Regions from separate parts of the Sphingomonas sp. M6A6_1c genome, predicted to be linked through region 2. Evidence: predicted binding sites of a transcription regulator. Region 2 holds the regulator's gene; each other region holds the start of a gene.
The links. The regulator LexA, encoded in region 2, represses DNA repair genes until DNA is damaged. The targets are predictions, from matches to a motif close to GTTCCNCNCTTGTTCT.
Positions count from the first base shown of each region.

Region 1 (6,995 bases), on a different contig from region 2:
TCACCCTCACCCTTCCGCCGCTGCGCGGCTCCCTCCCTCTCCCGATGGGAGAGGGAATGGTGGCCGCCTCACCCCTCTCCCTCCGGGAGAGGGAGGGGCCCGCCCGAAGCAGTCGGGTGGGAAGGTGAGGGCGACCTATGCGTTTACTGACACGCCAGACATTCGTCATAATCCGTCGTCTCGCCGATCTCGAACTTGGGTGCGGCGATCGTATTGTCCGCCTCGACCCCGCCCGACCCTGCGAAACCCGCGCGCTGTACCGACTTGGAGCGCAGGTAATAGAGCGACTTGATGCCCAATTCCCAGGCGCGGAAGTGGAGCATCAGCAGGTCCCACTTTTCGACGTCGGCGGGGATGAACAGGTTCAGCGACTGCGCCTGGTCGATATAGGGCGTGCGGTCGCCGGCGAGTTCGAGCAGCCAGCGCTGGTCGATCTCGAAGCTGGTCTTGTAGCAATCCTTCTCCTCGGTCGACAGGAAGTCGAGGTGCTGGACCGACCCGCCGTGTTCGAGGATCGAACTCCACACCGCCTCGCTGTTCTTCGATTTCTCGATGAGCAGCTTTTCGAGATAGGGGTTCTTGACCGAGAAGCTGCCCGACAGCGTCTTGTGCGTGTAGATGTTCGCCGGGATCGGCTCGATGCACGCGCTGGTGCCGCCGCAGATGATGCTGATCGACGCGGTCGGCGCGATCGCCATCTTGCAGCTGAACCGCTCCATCGCGCCGGTGTCGGCGGCGTCGGGGCAGGGGCCGCGCTCGATCGCGAGCTGCATCGAGGCTTCGTCGGCCTGACCCTTGATGTGCTTGAACATCCTCAGGTTCCACGACTTCGCCATCGCCCCCTCGAACGGCAGGCCGCGCGCCTGGAGGAAGGAGTGGAAGCCCATCACGCCGAGCCCGACCGAACGTTCGCGGCCCGCGCTATAGGCGGCGCGCTCCATGCCCGGCTCGTGGCGCTCGATATAGTCCTGCAGGACGTTGTCGAGGAAGCGCATCACGTCCTCGATGAAGCCTTTCTCGTCCTTCCACTGGTCCCACGTCTCGAGGTTGAGGCTCGACAGGCAGCAGACCGCGGTACGGTCGTTGCCGAGATGGTCGACGCCGGTCGGCAGCGTGATCTCGCTGCACAGGTTCGAGGTCGACACCTTGAGGCCCAGCTCGCGGTGATGCTTGGGCATGTTCGAATTCACGTGGTCGGCGAAGACGATATAGGGCTCGCCGGTCTGCAGACGGGTCTCGACCAGCTTCTGGAACAGCGAGCGCGCGTCGACCGTCTGGCGGATCGTCTGATCCTTGGGGCTGCGCAGGTGCCATTCCTCGCCGTTGCGCACCGCCTCCATGAACGCGTCGGTGATGAGCACGCCGTGGTGGAGGTTGAGCGCCTTGCGGTTGAAGTCGCCGCTCGGCTTGCGGATCTCGAGGAACTCCTCGATCTCCGGGTGGCTGATGTCGAGATAGCAGGCGGCCGAACCGCGGCGCAGCGAACCCTGCGAGATCGCGAGCGTCAGGCTGTCCATCACGCGGACGAAGGGGATGATGCCGCTGGTCTTGCCGTTGAGGCCGACCGGCTCGCCGATGCCGCGCACGTTGCCCCAATAGGTGCCGATGCCGCCGCCGCGGCTGGCGAGCCAGACGTTCTCGTTCCAGGTGTCGACGATGCCGTTGAGGCTGTCGGGGACCGAGTTGAGATAGCAAGAGATCGGCAGGCCGCGCCCGGTGCCGCCGTTGGACAGCACCGGCGTCGCCGGCATGAACCACAGACGCGAGATATAATCGTACAGGCGCTGCGCATGCGCGGCATCGTCGGCATAGGCCGAGGCGACGCGGACGAAGAGGTCCTGATAGCTTTCGCCCGGCAGCAGATAGCGGTCGTTGAGCGTCTCCTTGCCGAAGTCGGTGAGGAGCGCGTCGCGGCTATGGTCGACCTCGACCGGATAGGGGCGCGCGCGGACCGCCTTGCTGCCGGTGCCGACCGCCTCGGTCGCGGGGGAGGCGGTGGTGGTGCCGGTTTCGCCCATCGTCGCTTCGATCGTGTCGCTGGTCATTGCTTCACCCTGCGTGTCCCTGAAATCCATCGAAACCGATCCTTCGTTCTCTAAGTGTTCGAATCGGCGGCGCATTTTCTTGTACCACCAAGGCGGCCCGAGGAAGAGAACAAAATGAGCACATCGCGATGCCGCGGCTTGCCCGGTGTCGATGCCCGATATGGGGATCGACGGTGTTCTCTACCAGCAATTGGGTCCGCCCCCGAACTCAACCCCCACAAGTTGTGGCAAACCGGCGCGGCAGGCAAGGGGGTAATGCGGCGGAGCGAGGCCGGTTCCACCCCGCCGCTGCGCCCCGGCGGCGGGCGATGCCGCACGACGCGCGGACTTCCGCGGGTTACGGAAAGCGCAAGGGAACGATGCGGGAACGAAAATTTTTAGTCGGCCGATTCCGGACATGAATCGCGGGAGTCGTGGGTGTGACGGACCTATGTCGCGCGGCGGGCGATGCGGCCGGGCTGGGGTTGCTGGAGACGATCGAGGTTGAAGCTTTCGGCGAAATGCAGCCCCGCCTTGCCATCCTGCGCCCAGGCGACGCGCGCGGCGAACATCTGGTTCTCGACCAGTTCGATCAGCACGTCGAGCCCGACCGCCTCGTCGTCGATCGCGACGCCGTCGATCATCGCGCCGCTCGCCGAGATGTTGCGGATGCGCACGTCGCCCTGCGTGCGGCCGACCGCGAGCCGCGCCGAGCGCAGCATCTTGGTGCGCGGCGCGCGGCTGACCTTGTGGCCGACCGGCGCGGCCTGCACCGCGCCGCCGAGCTGCGTCACCACATCCGCATCGGCGATGCCGGCGCCGTAGACGAAGCCCTGGATATGGCTGCAACCCAGCGCGCGGACGAGTTCGATCTCGTCCTGGATCTCGACGCCCTCCGCGGTCGTCTCCATGTCGAGCGTGTCGGCGAGCGTGACGATGGCGCGGATGATCGCCGCGTTGCGGTTGCCCGGCTGCGCGGCGCCGCGGACGAAGCTCTGGTCGATCTTGATCTTGTCGAACGGCGCGGTGCGCAGATAGCCGAGGCTGGAATAGCCGGTGCCGAAATCGTCGAGCGCGAGGCGGACGCCGAGTGCCTTCAGCGACCGGAACATCGCATCGGTGGCGCCGGATTCGTCGAGGAACACGCCCTCGGTGATCTCCAGCTCGAGCCGCGAGGCGGGCAGGCCGCTGCGCGCCAGCGCCGAGGTGACGATCGCCGGGAAGGCGGGGTTGGCGAACTGGATCGGCGAGACGTTGACCGCGACCCGCACCGCGCGCGGCCAGCGCGCCGCGGCGTCGCAGGCGGTGCGCAGCACCCATTCGCCCAGCGCCTCGATCAGCCCGCATTCCTCCGCCACCGGAATGAAATCGGCGGGCGAGATGCGGCCGCGCACCGGATGCTGCCAGCGCAGCAGCGCCTCGTAGCCGGTGATCGCCTCGGTCGCGGTCGAGACCACGGGCTGATAATGAAGGTGGAAGCCGCCCTCCGCCAGCGCGGTGCGCATGTCGTCCTCCAGCGCCTTGCGGCTCTTCGCCCCCGACAGCATCTCCTCGGAGAAGAAGCGGTGGACGCCGCGGCCGTCGGCCTTGGCGGCATAAAGCGCGAGATCGGCGTTGCGGACCAGCTCCTCGGCATTGTCGCCGTGCTGGGGGGCGATGGCGATGCCGATCGAACAGCCGATCGTCACCGTCGCGCCGGCGATGAAATAGGGCTGCGACAGCGAGGCGATCAGCTCCCTGGCGAGCGTCGTCAGCGTGTCGCGATGGTCGATCGCGGGCAGCAGCACCTTGAATTCGTCGCCGCCCAGCCGGCCGACCAGCCCGACCGCACCGACGCCGCGTTCGAGCCGCTGCGCCACCTGCTTGAGCAACGCGTCGCCGGCCTGGTGGCCGAGCGTGTCGTTGACCGCCTTGAACCGGTCGAGGTCCATCAGGAACAGCGAGGCGGGGCGCAGCACGCCGCCCTGCGGTTGCAGCGTCTTGTCGAGGCTCTGGCGCATGCGCTGGCGGTTGGCGAGGCCGGTGAGGCCGTCGAACAGCGCGAGGCGGGTGATCTCGGCATCCGACTTGCGCTTCTCGGTGAGGTCGCTGCCCGAGCCGATGAAGCCCTGGAAGCGGCCGAGATCGTCGATCACCGGCCGGCCCGAGATCGACCACCAGCGATCGGGCTCGGCGCCGTCGGCGCTGCCGGTGGCGCAGACGGTGTAATCGGCGAACGAGGTGCGCGACGAGATGTGGAAGGCGAGCGTGCGCTCGGTGCCCGGCGAGGCGCTGTCCATCCGGAACACGTCGGTGAGCAGGCAGCCGATGGGATCGCGATAATGCGGGGCGAGCGCCGCGGCGACCTTGGCGGACAGATAGGTGATACGGCCCTGGCGGTCGGCTTCCCAGAACCAGCCGGTGCCATGGCCTTCGAATTCGGCGATCATCTTGACCGCGAGGCTGCCCTCGCGCGCGGCGGAGACGCGGCGCTGCACCGCGAGGCCGTCGAGCCGGGCGAGCCGCGCGGTGGCGACCGCGAGGCAGAAGAGGAAGGCGAGCGCGACCAGCGCCGGCAGCACGCTGTCGGACAGCAGCGCCAGCATCAGCACCAGCCCGGCACCGAAGCCGAGCGTCGCGGCGCGGACCGGGTGGAGGGCGATGCTGGTCATGCCGATCGCGCCGGCGAGGCCGACGAAGCAGCCGAGCTGGACCGGGCTGATCGGCAGCCGCGTCGACGCCCAGAGCAGCCAGAGCAAGGCGGCGGCGGTGACGGTGGCGCTCGCGACGAGGCAGCGGGTGCGGACGTGCGGCGGCCAGCCGCGCGGTCGCGACGCGGCGAGCACCGCATAGACGGCGAGCGAGGGCAGCAGCAGCGCCGCGATCGCGACGACGATGCCGACCGGCGCGCCGTTGCTCGCGACATCGCCGAGTGCGGCCCCCAGCAGCACCGCGCTGGCGATTCCCTGCGCGGCGAGCGCGAACGGCCAGATCGTGCGGACATGCGCGAGATGGCCGGCGTGCATCTGTGCTTCGTGATCGCTCTGCTCGCTGCCCAGGCCGAGCAGGCGCAGCACCGGGACGGCGGGGGGCTGATCGGGCGTGGGGGAGGGTAGCGACATGGCGCGGGAAATAACGTGTGATGGTTGAGAAAGCTTTGCGATGGTTGGGGTTTTGGTGCTCTCGGTACCGGCTTTCGTCGCCTTGGGTCAGAGGCATAACCGCGCATTTGCGTGGCCACGTCGACGCCGTCACACCGCCTTTGCGAGACGGCTGTAAAGCCGGCACGGTTCTCCCAAGCCTGTACCCCGGCCTCCGCCGGGGTACACGAGGCGTCTTGCAGGACTCTTGGCCGGTGCCGTCCGCCGTCCGAAACGTGCCTTGGCGGCCATCCCTCCGGTCTTTAAGGCGGGCGCAAAGGAGCCCGCCCCGTGATCACGACCATCCGCGCCACCGACCTGATCGACAGCGTCGCCGATGCGCTGCAGTTCATCAGTTACTATCATCCGATGGATTACATCCGCGCGCTCGGCGACGCCTATCGGGCCGAGCGCAGCCCGGCGGCGAAGGATGCGATCGCGCAGATCCTCACCAACAGCCGGATGTGCGCCGAGGGGCATCGGCCGATCTGTCAGGATACCGGCATCGTCACCGTCTTCGTCAAATGGGGCCAGGATTGCCGGCTCGACGGCGACCAATCGTTGCAGGAGGTGATCGACGAAGGCGTGCGGCGTGCGTACCTCCACCCCGAGAACAAGCTGCGCGCCTCGATCCTCGCCGATCCGGCGTTCACCCGGCGCAACACGCGCGACAACACGCCCTCGGTGCTCCACGTCGAGATGGTGCCGGGGTCGCGCGTGTCGGTCGACGTCGCCGCCAAGGGCGGCGGGTCGGAAAACAAGTCCAAGTTCAAGATGATGAACCCGAGCGACAGCATCGTCGACTGGGTGGTCGAGACGGTGCCGCAGATGGGTGCGGGCTGGTGCCCGCCGGGGATGCTCGGCATCGGCATCGGCGGCACCGCGGAAAAGGCGATGGTGCTCGCCAAGGAATCGCTGATGGGCGCGATCGACATGGGGCAGCTCAAGGCGCGCGGGCCGAAGAACGATCTCGAAGCGCTGCGCATCGAATTGTTCGACAAGGTCAATGCGCTCGGCATCGGCGCGCAGGGGCTGGGCGGGCTGTCGACGATCCTCGACGTCAAGATCCTCGACTGGCCGACGCATGCCGCGTCCAAGCCGGTCGCGATGATCCCCAATTGCGCCGCGACGCGCCACGCGCATTTCACGCTCGACGGGACGGGGCCGTCCTATCTGGAGGCGCCGAACCTCGCCGACTGGCCGCAGGTCGACTGGCAGCCGGACAGCGCCGCGATCCGCGTCGACCTCGACACGCTGACGCCCGAGGTGGTGGCGCAGTGGAAGCACGGCGACCGGCTGCTCCTGAACGGCAAGATGCTGACCGGGCGCGATGCCGCGCACAAGCGCATCGCCGACATGCTGGCTGCCAAGGAACAAGGGGGGGGCGAGCCGCTGCCGGTCGATTTCCGCGGGCGCGTGATCTATTACGTCGGGCCGGTCGATCCGGTCGGCGCGGAGGTCGTGGGACCCGCGGGGCCGACGACGGCGACGCGGATGGACAAATTCACCCGCATGATGCTCGACCAGGGGCTGCTCGCGATGGTCGGCAAGGCCGAGCGCGGCCCGGCGGCGACCGAGGCGATCCGCGATGCGAAGAGCGCGTATCTGATGGCGGTCGGCGGCGCGGCGTATCTCGTCGCGCGGGCGATCAAGGGGTCTAAGGTGGTCGGCTTCGAGGACCTCGGCATGGAGGCGATCTACGAATTCGAGGTCAGCGACTTCCCGGTCACCGTCGCGGTCGACAGCGAAGGGCAGAACGTCCACCAGCTCGCACCCTTGGTGTGGCGCGAGAAGATCGCGCGCGAGGGTCTGCTGACGCCGGCATAAGTGGAGGTGGCGTGAGCGGGACGGG
Region 1 is NZ_JBKEZO010000004.1:467,938-474,932, reverse strand. Features, by position in the region: gene ACLBWH_RS10960 (ribonucleoside-diphosphate reductase subunit alpha) at 144-2,075, opposite strand; gene ACLBWH_RS10955 (EAL domain-containing protein) at 2,474-5,125, opposite strand; gene ACLBWH_RS10950 (fumarate hydratase) at 5,435-6,970, shown strand.
Region 1: ACLBWH_RS10960 (ribonucleoside-diphosphate reductase subunit alpha) is a predicted target of LexA. The motif match lies at 2,152-2,167, and genes of this name have one in related genera.

Region 2 (6,995 bases):
GCGTTCTTCCTCGCCTTCATGCTCGCGGTGCTCCCCGGCAATTGGGCGGGCTTCATCCACATCGACCGGGCGAGCCTCCGCGATCCCGTCGCGCTGGTGCAATGGCTGATCGGGCTGATGTTCGTCATCGACGTCAGCTTCGCCACCGTCGGCTATGTCCTGACGCTGCGCCCGCTCGACGCGCACATCCGCAGCGCCAACCCCTATGCCGCCGCATGGACCGCCGCGCTGATCTGCTATCCGCCGTTCATCCTGATGGAGTCGGGCGGCCCTCTCGACTATCATCCGGGGACGCAGGACTGGACATTCTGGCTCGCCGGCCATCCGACCGTGTCGGCGATATGGGGTGCGATCCTCGCGCTGCTGACCGCGGTTTACGCCTGGGCGACGGTCGCGTTCGGGCCGCGCTTCTCCAACCTGACCCACCGCGGCATCCTGACGCACGGGCCTTACGCGTGGTCGCGCCATCCGGCCTATCTGTCGAAGAACCTGTTCTGGTGGCTGTCGACCCTGCCGATCCTCACCACCGGCAGCCTGATCGACGCGGTGCGCGCCACCGCATTGATGGGCGTGGTCACCGGCATCTATTATTGGCGCGCCCGCACCGAGGAACGCCACCTCGGCCTCGATCCGGTCTACCGCGCCTATAGCGACTGGATGACCCGCCACGGCGCCGTACCGCGCTTCGGCCGCTGGCTGGTCGGGCGCTAGGTCGGATCGATAGCCAGCCTTAGAATTCCTCCCCCGCAAGGGGGAGGTGGCATGCCGGAGGCATGACGGAGGGGAGGACACGCAACAAGAGTGGTCGCTTACCTCCCCCTCCGTCACGGCTTCGCCGCGCCACAGTGCCGGGTCGGTCATGCCCCCGGCATGACCTTGAACGGCCGGGGGCCGTTCAACCCGGCACTCCCTGGCGGGGGAGGACTTGGCATCGTCCACGAGTTGAATGTCGATCGGCCTTAGGTCCAGCAGAGTGACAGCCGGAACTGCGCGCAACCCTGGGCTCCTGCTTTCGCAAGAGCACTGGGACGACTTTCGCAGAGGTCTCGGTCGAGCCCGGGGTGACGGAAAGGGGGTAATGCTTCGGTGCAGCCGATGGATACAGGAGGGCACGTCCGCAAGGCGTTCGCCCCCCGTCCGGCTCAATCGTAGCGGCGCAGGATGCCCGACAATTTGCCCTGTACGCGAACGTGCGACGGCACGTAGCGCTGCGGTTCGTAGGCGCGGTTGGCCGGGTCGAGCCGGACCATCGCGCCCTCGCGACGGAAATATTTGAGCGTCGCCTCGCTGTCGTCGATCAGCGCGACGACGATCTCGCCGTCGCGGGCGACCTCGGTCCGCCGGATCAGCGCGTAATCGCCGTCGAGGATGCCCGCCTCGACCATCGAATCGCCAGATACTTCCAGCGCATAATGTTCGCCCGAGCCGAGCAGGGCGGCGGGCACCGCGAGCATCGAGCTCCCCTCGAACGCCTCGATCGGGACACCGGCGGCGATGCGGCCGTGCAGCGGGATCTCGATGACGTCGTTCGCCGGCGTCGCCGCGGCGCGGACGTTGCCGGTCTTCGCGGGGGCCGGGGCGGGCGCGGGCGTCGCCGGTGCAGGCTTGCGCTCCGAGCGTTCCGGCATGCGCAGCACTTCGAGCGCGCGGGCGCGGTTGGGCAGGCGGCGGATGAAATGCCGTTCCTCGAGCGCGCTGATCAGGCGGTGCACGCCCGATTTGGATTTGAGGTCGAGCGCTTCCTTCATCTCCTCGAACGAAGGCGAGATGCCGGTTTCTTCCAACCGGTCGTTGATGAAGCAAACGAGCTCGTGTTGCTTGCGCGTGAGCATGAGCGGACCTTCCCCGTCGGAACAGACGCGGAACTTCTAGGGAACAGGATGGCGCCCGTCAAGCGATGACGAGGATTTCTGCCGAGTCGCCCGCGCTGGCGGCGGGTGCGTCGATCGGCCGCACGATCAGGCAGTGCGAGCGGGCGAGCGTGAGCAGCATCGAACTGTCCTGAATGGTCGAGGCATAGGCCCGGCCATCGCGCAGCTCGGCGCGCAGATAGTCGGTGCGCGGACCGTTCGCGGGCAGGTCTTCGCCGAGGATCGTCATCGTCGTGCGCGGCAGCGGGTCGGCGGCGCCGGCCAGATGCGCGATCAGCGGTTTGACGAACAGCAAGGCGGTGACGAAGGCCGACACCGGATTGCCGGGCAGGCCGAGCAGGATGGTGTCGGCGAGCCGCCCCGCCATCATCGGCTTGCCGGGACGCAGCGCGATCCGCCAGAAATCGATCGCGCCACCGGCGGCTTCGAGCGCCGGGCGGACGAGATCGTGGTCGCCGACCGAGGCACCGCCGGTGGTGACGAGCAGGTCGGCGTCGACGCCGGCGAAGACGTCGCGCAGCGTGCCGAGATCGTCGGGCAGGATGCCGAGGTCGACGAGATCGATCGGCAGGTCGGCGAGCAGCGCCGCCAGCATCGCGCGGTTCGATTCGGGCAGCGCGTCGGGGGTGTTCCCCTGACCGGGCTCGACGAGTTCGTCGCCTGTGGCGCAGATCGCGACCCGCACGCGGCGATGGACGGCAATCATCGCCACCCCGCCGGTCGCCGCGACCGCGATCCGCGCCGGCGTGAGCCGCTCGCCCTGCGCGATCAGCCGGTCGCCGGTCGTGAAGTCGAGGCCGCGGCGGCGGGTGTTGCGGCCCAGTCTCGGCGGACCTTCGCCGGTCAGCCGGATCGTCGTGCCGTCGGCGGCGACTTCCTCCTGGATCATCACCGTATCGGCGCCCGCGGGCATCGCCGCGCCGGTGAAGATGCGGACCGTCTCGCCCGGACCGACCGGGCCTGCGAAGGGACGGCCGGCGGCGCTTTCGCCGATCAGCCTCCAGGGTCCGGGGAGGTCGGCGAAGCGGATCGCATAGCCGTCCATCGCCGACAGATCGGTCGCCGGCTGCGTCCGGTGGGCGGCGACGTCGGCGGCGGCCCAGCGTCCGTGGGCCTGGCCGAGTGGTACGTCCTCGACGGCGACCGGGGCCGCCGAGGCGAACAGGCGGGCTTGCGCCTCGGCGATCGGCAGCAAGGCCATGGCGTCAGGCGCGCCAGTCGCCGGACTTGCCGCCGGCCTTTTCGAGCAGGCGGATGCCCGAGATCGTCATACCGCGGTCCATCGCTTTCGCCATGTCGTAGATGGTCAGCAGCGCGACCGAGACGGCGGTGAGCGCCTCCATCTCGACGCCGGTCTTGCCGTCCGTCTTGGCAAGCGCGGTGGCGGTGATGCCGGTGTCGTCCAGCTCCAGATCGACCGTGACGCGGGTGAGGGGAAGGGGGTGGCAGAGCGGGATCAGCTCGGCGGTCTTCTTCGCCGCCATGATGCCGGCGACGCGGGCGACGGCGAGCACGTCGCCCTTCTTCGCCGCACCGTCGCGGATCGCGGCGAGCGCATCGGGCGCGACCGCGATACGGCCGGTGGCGACGGCGTGGCGGCTGGTCACCGCCTTGTCGCCGACATCGACCATATGCGCCGCGCCATCGGCGTCGAGGTGGGTCAGGCGGGTCAACCGATCATCGCCCGCGTCGCCGCCTCGACATCGTCGGCGCGCATCAGCGCCTCGCCGATCAGGAAGCAGCGCACGCCATGTTCGGCCATCGCATCGAGGTCGGCAGGCGTTTCCAGCCCGCTCTCGGCGACAAAGGTGCAGCCCTTGGGCGCCTTGTCGACCAGTTCGTAGGTGCGGGCGAAATCGACCGAGAAATCGCGCAGGTCGCGGTTGTTGACGCCGATCAGCCGCGACTTGAGCTTGAGCGCGCGGTCGAGCTCGTGCGCGTCGTGGACCTCGACCAGCACGTCCATGCCGCAGTCGAGCGCCGAGCCCTCGATTTCCGCCATCTGATTGTCGTCGAGCGCGGCGACGATGATGAGGATCGCATCGGCGCCGATCGAGCGGCTCTCGGTCGCCTGCCACGGATCGACCATGAAGTCCTTGCGGATCACCGGCAGCTCGCAGGCGGCGCGCGCGGCGATGAGATACTCGTCCGAACCCTGGAACCATTGTTCGTCGGTGAGCACCGAGAGGCAGGCGGCCCCGCCGGCCTGATAGGCGCGGGCGTGGGCGGGGGGATCGAAATCGGCGCGGATCAACCCCTTGGACGGGCTCGCCTTCTTGATCTCGGCGATCAGCGCATGGCCCGGCTTGGCGTCGAGCGCGGCGCGGAAGCCGCGCGGCTTCGTCACCGCGGCGATGCGCGTGTCGAGGTCGGCGAGGCTGGTCGTCGCCTTGCGCGCGGCGACCTCGGCACGTTTGGTTTCGATGATGCGGGAGAGGATGGTCATCGGTAGGCGATCCAGGCGTCGAGCAGCGCGCCCGCGCGGCCGTCGTCGAGCGCGGCCGCGGCGGCATGCGCGCCGGCGGTGAGATGGGGGCTGTGGTCGGCGACGACCAGTGCGGCGGCGGCGTTGAGCAGCACCGCGTCGCGATAGGCGCCCGCCTCGCCGGCGAGCAGGCGGCGCAGCGCGGCGGCGTTATAGGTAGGGTCGCCGCCGCGGATCGCGGCGAGCGGATGGCGCGGCAGGCCCGCATCCTCCGGCACGATCGTGCGCGGCAGCGTCGCGCTGCCGACGTTGACCGCGATGCTCGGGCCGGCGGTGGAGAGTTCGTCGAGCCCCTCCTCGCCGGAGATCACCGCGGCGCGGGTCGTGCCGAGCTGTTCGAGCGCCTCGGCATAGAGGCCGGCGTAATCGGGGCGGGCGATGCCGATCAGCTGATGCGTGACATGCGCCGGATTGGCGAGCGGCCCCATCAGGTTGAAGATCGTGCGCTTGCCGATGCGGCGGCGGATCGGGGTGATCCGCGCCATCGCCGGATGATGGTTGGCGGCAAAGAGGAAGGCGATGCCGAGATCGGCGAGGCTGCCCTCCGCGGTGGCGCCGGCGACGGTCATGTCGAGGCCGATCGCCTCCAGCGTGTCGGCGGCGCCGGCCTTGGACGACGCGGCACGGTTGCCGTGCTTGGCGACCGGCACGCCGCAGGCCGCGACGACCAGCGCCACCGCGGTCGAGACGTTGAGCGTGTGGTGGCCGTCGCCGCCGGTGCCGCAGACGTCGATCGCGCCGACGGGTGCGGCGATCGGAATCAGCCGGGCGCGCAGCGCGCGGGCGGCCTCGGCGATCTCGATGCTGGTCTCGCCGCGGTCGGACAGCGCGATGAGGAAGGCGGCGATCGCCTCTTCCGACACGCGCGCGTCGAGGATGTCGGCGAAGGCCTGCGCCGCGCTCTCGCGCGACAGCGGCGTCGCGGGATCGGGCAGGAGTGCGCGGACGCTCACGCCGCCGCCTTCACCGCGATGCCGGCGATGCGCAGGAAATTGGCGAGCATCGCATGGCCGTGTTCGGTGGCGATGCTTTCGGGATGGAATTGGACGCCGTGGATCGGCAGCGTCGCGTGGCGGAAGCCCATGACGTTGCCGTCGTCGGCGCGCGCATTGACGACCAGCGGCGCGGGCACGTCGTTGACGATCAGGCTGTGATAACGCGTCGCGGTGAATGGCGAGGGCAGGCCCTCGAACAGCCCGGTGCCGTCGTGCGCCACCGGCGAGGTCTTGCCGTGCATCAGGCCACCGCGTTGAACGCGGCCGCCGAAATGCTGACCGATCGCCTGATGGCCGAGGCAGACGCCGAGCAACGGCCGTCCCGCATCCGCGGCGGCGGCGACGAGATCGAGGCTCACCCCCGCCTCGGTCGGCGTGCACGGGCCGGGCGAGATCAGGAACGCCTCGGCACCCGACGACAGCGCCTGTCCCGCCGAGATGGCATCGTTGCGCACCACCTCGACCTCGCTGCCCAGCTCCATGAGATAGTGGACGAGGTTCCAGGTGAAGCTGTCGTAATTGTCGACGACCAAGATCATCGCGCCGCCATAAACGATGCCCGCGCCGGTGCAACGCCTGTTGCGTCCCGGCAATCCTGTAGCAATCTGCCGCCGCTTATAACCGCTCCGTGTCGCGCGCCGGGAGAAACTGCGTCGCCTGCACGTTGAAGCCGCAAAGGAGACGCATGCCATGTTCCGCCCGTTTATGATTGCCGCTTTGATCGCGTTGCCCGCGGTCGCCGGTGCGCAGAGCGCGCCGGTGGCGGATACGGCAGGGTCGGGCACCCCGCCGCAGCGCGTCCGCGCGGTCACGCTCGGCGTCGGGCAGAAATGCCCGCAGAGCAGCGATACCGAGATCGTCATCTGCTCGACGCTCGAACAGCCCTATCGCATTCCCAAGCAGTTCCGCGACAGCGGCCCGATCCCCGCCAAGAACCAGGCGTGGGGCAATCGCGCCGCGACGATGGACCAGGTCGGCCGTGCCGCCGGCGGTCTGCCCGATACCTGTTCGCCGGTCGGCACCGGTGGCCAGAGCGGCTGCGCGCTGGCCACCAACCGCCAATGGGCGGCAGAGCGCCGCGCCAAGCAGGATGCCGATTCCTCGGTCCCCTGATCGCCAATCGAAGGTCGCCGCGCGTCGGCGCGGCGGCGGTTACTGGCCGAAGCCGCCCTGGGCGGCGCGGCTGACCGCATCGCGCGCGGCGGCGAGGATGGCGCCGGCCTTGGCTTCGCACTCGCGCTGTTCCGAAGCAGGATCGCTGTCGGCGACGATGCCCGCGCCCGCCTGCGCGTGGATCGTGCCATCCTTCACCACCGCGGTGCGCAGCACGATGCAGCTGTCCATCGATCCGTCGGGCGAGAAATAGCCGACACCGCCGGCATAGGCACCGCGGCGTTCGGGTTCGAGCTCGGCGATGATCTGGCAGGCGCGTACCTTGGGCGCGCCGCTGACCGTGCCGGCGGGAAACCCGGCGAGCAACGCGTCGATAGCATCGGCGGTCGGCGATAACCGGCCGACGACGTTCGAGACGATGTGCATGACGTGGCTGTACAATTCGATGCCATAGCTCGCCGTCACCCGGACCGAGCCGGGCGCGGCGGAGCGGCCGACGTCGTTGCGCCCGAGATCGAGCAGCATCAGATG
Region 2 is NZ_JBKEZO010000001.1:567,094-574,088, reverse strand. Features, by position in the region: gene ACLBWH_RS02585 (methyltransferase family protein) at 1-711, shown strand, start outside; gene lexA (transcriptional repressor LexA) at 1,143-1,832, opposite strand; gene ACLBWH_RS02575 (molybdopterin molybdotransferase MoeA) at 1,891-3,072, opposite strand; gene moaC (cyclic pyranopterin monophosphate synthase MoaC) at 3,077-3,544, opposite strand; gene trpC (indole-3-glycerol phosphate synthase TrpC) at 3,541-4,317, opposite strand; gene trpD (anthranilate phosphoribosyltransferase) at 4,314-5,309, opposite strand; gene ACLBWH_RS02555 (anthranilate synthase component II) at 5,306-5,890, opposite strand; gene ACLBWH_RS02550 (hypothetical protein) at 6,042-6,464, shown strand; gene trpE (anthranilate synthase component I) at 6,504-6,995, opposite strand, start outside.

Region 3 (6,995 bases), 460 kb from region 2:
CCCGCGATTTCGACCCGGCGCGGATCGTCGAGCGCATCCGCTCGCTGCGCGACGACCATGGCCTCGACATCGGCATGCTGTTCCTCGACTGTTCGGGCGCCGAGCTGGAGCGGCGCTATTCGGAGACGCGGCGGCGGCACCCGCTCGCCCCCGACCGGCCGGCGGGCGACGGCATCGCGCGCGAGCGCGAGATGCTGCGGCCGTTGCGCGATTGGGCGAACCGGCTGATCGACACCACCGACCTCTCCGCCAATGCATTGGCGCAGCAGGTGCGCACCACCTTCGCCGGGCACGGCCGCGACGAGCCGGTGCTGTCGATCCAGTCGTTCGGCTTCGCCCGCGGCCTGCCGCGCAACGCCGATCTCGTGTTCGACATGCGCTTTCTGCGCAACCCGCATTGGGACCCGGCGCTGCGGCCGGGGACCGGGCTCGACGCCGACGTCGCCGCTTATGTCGCCGCCGACCCCGCCTATCCGCAGGCGATGGAGCAGATTGGCAGCCTGCTCGAACTCCTCATCCCGCGCTACCGCGCCGAGGGGAAATCCTATGTCAGCGTCGCGATCGGTTGTACCGGAGGGAGACACAGATCGGTCCATGTCGCCGAGTATCTCGCTGACCGGTTGCGCAAAGCGGGTTTTTCGCCCACCATTACGCATCGCGACCTCGGGGCCGCACCGCAGGACTCGCTCGAGGGGCCGCCGGCCAGCAAATGAGTAACGTATCTGAGATGATTGGCCTCGTTCTGGTGACGCACGGGCGGCTCGCCGAAGAATTCGTGACCGCGATGATCCATGTCGTCGGTCCACAGGATCGCATCGCGACGATCTCGATCGGTCCCGACGACGATATGGAGGAGCGGCGCGCCGATATCGCCACCGCGATCGGTGCGGTCGATTCGGGCCGCGGCGTGATCGTGCTGACCGACCTGTTCGGCGGCACGCCGTCCAACCTCGCCATTTCGCTGATGGAGCGCGGCCGGGTCGAGGTGATCGCGGGGATGAACTTGCCGATGCTGATCCGGCTCGGCTCGGCGCGCAAATCGATGAAGGTCGTCGAGGCGGTCGCCGCGGCGCGGGAGGCCGGGCGTAAATATATCTCGGTCGCCTCCGAAGTGCTCGGCGAGGCGGCGGCGTGAGCGCGGAGGTCACGCGCACCGTCCTCATCACCAACAAGCGTGGGTTGCACGCGCGGGCGAGCGCCAAGTTCGTCACGCTCGCCTCGACCCAGCCGGTCGAGGTCAAGGTCAGCAAGGACGATGGCGCGGTGACGGGCACGTCGATCATGGGGCTGATGATGCTGGGCGCCGCCAAGGGCGATTCGATCACGATCAGCGCGAGCGGCGACGGCGCCGAGGCGGCGGTCGGAGCGCTCTGCGAGCTGGTCGAGGCCAAGTTCGGCGAAGATTGAGCTTGCGCTGACCGGCCGCTGTGCCGGAGGGGGAACCTATGCCCCGTGAGATCACCGCCTTTTCCAACCCGCTCGTCAAATACGCCCGCGAACTGCGCGACAAGCGCCATCGCCGCGGCGCGCGCCAGTTCATGGCCGAGGGGTTGCGCATCCTCACCGAGGCGCGCGAGACCGGGCGACTGCCGCGCATCCTGTTCTACGCGGCGGGCAATGCCGACCACCCGCTGGTCCATGCGCTGTCGATCGACGTCGAGATGGCGGGCGGCGAGTCGATCCAGACGACGCCCGACATCCTGTCCAAGCTGTCGGGCAAGGACAATCCGCAGGCGGTGGTCGGCGTGTTCGACGAATTCGACCGGACGCTGGCCGATCTCGATCGGACCACGTCGAAGATCTGGCTGGTCGCCGAGCGGCTGCGCGATCCCGGCAATCTCGGCACGATCCTGCGCACCGCCGATGCGGTCGGCGCGGGCGCGCTGATCCTGATCGGCGAATGCGTCGATCCCTTCTCGGTCGAGGCGGTGCGCGCCAGCATGGGCGCGCTGTTCACAATTCCCGTGGTGCGCAGCGAATGGGAGCCGTTCCTCGGCTGGCTACGCGAGGGGCCGGGGCAACTCGTCGGGCTGAGCCTCGATACCGACCATGATTATCGCGCGGCGCGCTACGCGACCCCGACCTTCCTGCTGACCGGCAACGAGGCGCAGGGGATGCCGGCGGACTATGCCGCGGCGTGCGACCTGCTGGTCAAGATCCCGATGCTGGGCAAGGCGGACAGTCTCAACGCCGCGGTGGCGACGGCGGTGATGGCCTATGAGGTGTTGGCGCAGCACGGCTAGGGGCGGCATCGAAGTCAGTCCTCCCCCGCCAGGGGGAGGTGGCATGCCGAAGGCATGACGGAGGGGGAGGACACGCAACCGAAGTGATCGCTTTCCTCCCCCTCCGTCACGGCTTCGCCGCGCCACCTCCCCCTGGCGGGGGAGGACTTTTTATCTGGATGCCTGTCCTCGCTACTGGTCCTGCCGCCGCCTCGCGCATGATGCAACATGGACAAGTTGGACACCTTAATCGAAACGATCGAGCCCTATCGTTTCGATTTCTGAACCGATGAGAAAGAGCCAGACGGGTAGCACGAACGCTGCCTGTAGGACAGCGGTGCCGGTTTCGGCCGCAGCGTCAACGCCTTGCCGACCGGCCTAGCCACCGACCATGCCGCTGACCCGGATGACGCCGCCGCGGTCGATAATGCGGCCGGAGACCATGCCGCTGATCCGTGCGCGGGCGCCCGCCTCGACATAGACGTCACCGGCGACCATGCCGCTGATCCTGACGTCGCAGCCAGAGCGGACGATCACGTCGCCGGCGACCATACCCGACACGCGCCCGTCGCGATCCATGATGACGTCGCCATCGTACATGCCCTTCATCGCCCGCTCCTCTATTCCGCCGCGTCCGGCAGGCGCAGCGCTTCCTCGCCGTAGCGCGCCAGGGCCTCGACGGGTTCCGCGACGCCGATCTCGCGCGCGCCGGGTTCGATGTTGAGGTCGCGGAACTTGCGCGCCGATACCAGGGCGCGGCTTTCGAAGCTCGAAACGAAATTGTTGTAATTGTTGACCGCGGTGGTCAGGCCGCCGCCGACCTTGCGGAGGTCCTCGCCGGCCTTGGCGAGCCGGTCGTAGAGTTCCTTGCCGAGCGCGCCGATCGCGCGGGCTTCGGTCGCCAGTTTCTCCTGCCGCCAGACCGCCGCCACGGTGCGCGCGATCGCGATCAGGTTGGTCGGCGTGGCGAGCAGGACCTTCTTGTCGAAGGCATAATCCCACAGGCCGGCATCGTGCTCCAGCGCGGCGGAGAGGAAATGCTCACCGGGTACGAACATCACGACATATTCCGGCGTGTCGTCGAACTGCGACCAATAAGCCTTGGCGGAGAGGCCGTTGATATGCGCGCGCATCGAGGCGGCGTGGGCGGTGAGGCCGATATGGCGCTCGCTCTCGTCGACCGCGCCGAACGCGTCCTGATAGGCGTTGAGCGACACCTTGGCGTCGATGATCAGCGACTTGCCGCCGGGAACGCGGACGATCGCGTCGGGGCGCAGGCGACCGCCCTCGCCGTCGGCGACGCTGACCTCCATCGCGAAGTCGGTATGCTCGGCGAGGCCGCAGGTTTCGAGCACGTTGCGAAGCTGCTGCTCGCCCCAGCGGCCGCGCGCCTTGGGCGCGTTGCGCAGCGCGTTGACCAATTTGGCCGCCTCGCCGGAGACGCGCTCCTGGCCGAGCCGCATCTGCTCGATCTGGCCCTTGAGATCGCCGAAGGCGTCACGGCGCTCGGCCTCGACCTTGGCGACGCCCTCCTCGTAGCGGAGCAAGCGGTCGTTGACCGGCTGGAGCAGTGACTTGAGATTGGTGCCGGCGAGTTCCTCCGACTGGCGGAAGCGCGCCTCGGCACGATCAAGGAACGCTTTTTGCGCGTCGGTCAGCGCCTTGTTGGCGAGGTCGTTGAACTGCGCCGCCATCTGCTCCTTGGCGTCGCGCATGTCGATCAGGCGCGCCTCGAACGCCTCGACCTGCGCGCCGGTGGTGGCGAGCGTGGTGCGGGCGGCGTCGCGATCGGCGCGGATTGCGGAGAGTTCGTCGCGCAGCGCATCGAGCGTGGCGGCGCGGTCCTCCGCCTGCGCACGGAGCGCGGCGAGGTCGCGCATCGCCTCGTTGCGTTCGCGCTCGACCGCGTCGCGGGCGCGGGCGGCGATCTCGGCGTCGGCGGCCTTGCTCTGCGCGACGGCGAGATCGGCGGTGAGGCTGCCGGCCCTGCGGCTGGCGAGCAGCCAGCCGACGAGCAGCCCCGCCGCGAGGGCAAGGATGGCGATGATGACGATCGTCAGGTCCACGGTCATTCCCTTTGGCGGCCGGCGGACGTCATTGCGAACATCGCCGGCGGTCTTTTCGTGACGGGGAACATAGATCGAACGTCGGAGGGAGGACAGTCCCTAATTGCGGGATATGGGCGCTCGACGCTGCCCGCCTCAGTCTCCCCCTGTCACGGGCGGGGCCGTCACACAGGACCGTTCATGTAAGCACTTCGCGTTCCAAGCACTGTGCAGTGTCGCGGAGGTTTCGAACGGGTCCGGGGTGACGGATGTGGAGGAAGCGGAGCGAGCCGCCCCGCGCCTGTGCGTCAGCGGCGCATCTTCGTCAGTTTCTTCATGACCATGTCGCGCTTGAGGCGGCTGATATGGTCGATGAAGAGGATGCCGTTGAGATGATCGATCTCGTGCTGCATGCAGGTCGAGAGCAGGCCGGTCAGCTCTTCCTCATGGGCTTCGCCCTGTTCGTCGAGCCAGCGGACGCGGCAGCTCGCCGGGCGGGCGACGTCGGCATATTGTTCGGGGATCGACAGGCAGCCTTCGTTGTAGCTGCTCGTCTCTTCGCTGACCGACAGGATCTCGGGGTTGATATAGGCGTGCGGCGCCCTGATCGGCTTGTCTTCCTCGTCCTTCTCGTCCTGCAGGTCGATGACGAGGATGCGGCTGTCGACGCCGACCTGGATCGCGGCGAGGCCGATGCCGTTGGCGTCGTACATCGTGTCGATCATGTCCTGCACGAAGGCGCGCGTTTCGTCGGTGACCTGCTCGACGGGCTTGGAGATCAGGCGCAGGCGCGGATCGGGGACTTCGACGATGGGGAGGACTGCCATGCCCGGTCAGCTAGGTGGCGAGGAGTTTGGCGTCAAGTTCGAGCATAGTCCTCCCCGGCACGGGGAGGGGGACCATGCGTTGGCATGGTGGAGGGGGCTCTCCCCGGACGGGGGCGCGTGTGGAAGCCCCCCTCCACCACGCATCTGCGATGCGCGGTCCCCCTCCCCGTGCCGGGGAGGAATTTACACCGGACGCCGCGCGCGCAGCGCCTGCGCGAGCGTGCCTTCGTCGAGATAATCCAGTTCGCCGCCGACCGGCAGGCCGTGGGCGAGCTGGGTCACGCGCACCGGGAAGCGTTCGATGCGGTCGGCGAGGTAATGCGCCGTGGTCTGGCCCTCCAGCGTCGCGTTCATCGCGAGGACGACCTCGTCGATGCCGCCCGCCTCGATCCGGGTGACCAGGGTCTCGATCGCGAGATCCTCGGGGCGGATGCCTTCGAGCGCGGACAGTCGGCCGCCGAGGACGTGGAAGCGGCCGGGGAACAGCCGCGAGCGTTCGAGCGCCCACAGGTCCGCCACTTCCTCCACCACGCAGAGCGATCGTTGGTCGCGGCGCGGGTCGGCGCAGATCGCGCAGGGGTTGGCGGTGTCGACGTTGCCGCAGGTCGCGCAGGTCTCGAGCCGTTCGTCGACCGCCTCCAGCGCGGCGCGCAAGGGGCCGAGCGCCGCCTCGCGCTTCTTGAGCAGATGGAGCACGGCGCGGCGTGCCGACCGTGGCCCAAGGCCGGGGAGGCGCGCGAGCGCCTGGGTCAGGGCTTCGATTTCGGGAGAGGCCATGACGGAACAGATAGGGGGTTGCGCCGTCGCCCGCCAGCGCGTTGAAGGCAGCCCATGCGGATCATCTTCATGGGAACTCCCGACTTCGCCGTACCGACGCTGGAGGCGCTGGTTTCGGCCGGACATGACGTCGTCGCGGCCTACAGCCAGCCGCCGCGGCCCGGCGGGCGGCGCGGGCGCGAGACGGTCGCCTCTCCGGTGCAGCAGCGCGCCGAGGCGCTGGGGATCGCGGTGCGGCATCCGGTCAGCCTGAAGGGCGCGGAGGAGCAGGCGGCGTTCGCGGCGCTGGACGCGGATGTCGCGGTGGTGGCGGCGTATGGGTTGATCCTGCCCAGGGCGGTGCTGGCCGCGCCGCGGTTCGGCTGCCTCAACGTCCATGGTTCGTTGCTGCCGCGCTGGCGCGGGGCGGCGCCGGTGCAACGCGCGATCCTCGCCGGCGATGCCGAGACGGGGGTCGGGATCATGCAGATGGAGGCGGGGCTCGATACCGGACCGGTGCGGCTGGAGGGGCGCGTGGCGGTCGATCGCAAGACCGCGGGCGAGCTGACCGAAGAGCTGGCGGCGTTGGGCGCGGGGTTGATGGTCGCGGTGCTCGGCGATCTCGATGCGCATCCGCCGGTGGCGCAGCCCGAGGCGGGCGTCACCTATGCCAGCAAGATCGACAAGGCGGAGGCGCGGATCGATTTCACGCGCAGCGCCGTGGAGGTCGAGCGGCTGGTGCGGGCGATGAACCCCGCGCCGGGGGCGTGGCTGGAGATCGCGGGCGAGCGGGTCAAGGTGCTCGGCGCCGACGTGCTGCCGTTCAGCTTCCCCGGCGGCGAGGGGACGACAGTGGACGATGCGCTGACGATCGCCTGCGGCGACGGCGCGATCCGGCCGATGCTCGTCCAGCGCGCCGGGCGCGGGGTGACGAGTACGGCGGAGTTGCTGCGCGGTTTTCCGGTGCGATCGGGCACGCAGCTTTGACGCGGTTCGCGCTGACGGTGGAATATGACGGCCGGCCGTTCATGGGCTGGCAGCGGCAGAAGCACGGGCCGAGCGTGCAAGCGGCGCTGGAGGAGGCGGTGTTCGCGGTGACCGGCGAGCGGACCGCGGTCCATGCCGCTGGGCGGACCGATGCCGGG
Region 3 is NZ_JBKEZO010000001.1:105,651-112,645, forward strand. Features, by position in the region: gene rapZ (RNase adapter RapZ) at 1-713, shown strand, start outside; gene ACLBWH_RS00485 (PTS sugar transporter subunit IIA) at 728-1,135, shown strand; gene ACLBWH_RS00490 (HPr family phosphocarrier protein) at 1,132-1,407, shown strand; gene ACLBWH_RS00495 (TrmH family RNA methyltransferase) at 1,446-2,243, shown strand; gene ACLBWH_RS00500 (hypothetical protein) at 2,601-2,831, opposite strand; gene ACLBWH_RS00505 (DNA recombination protein RmuC) at 2,843-4,294, opposite strand; gene def (peptide deformylase) at 4,576-5,094, opposite strand; gene recR (recombination mediator RecR) at 5,278-5,871, opposite strand; gene fmt (methionyl-tRNA formyltransferase) at 5,926-6,837, shown strand; gene truA (tRNA pseudouridine(38-40) synthase TruA) at 6,834-6,995, shown strand, end outside.
Region 3: ACLBWH_RS00505 (DNA recombination protein RmuC) is a predicted target of LexA. The motif match lies at 4,353-4,368, and genes of this name have one in related genera.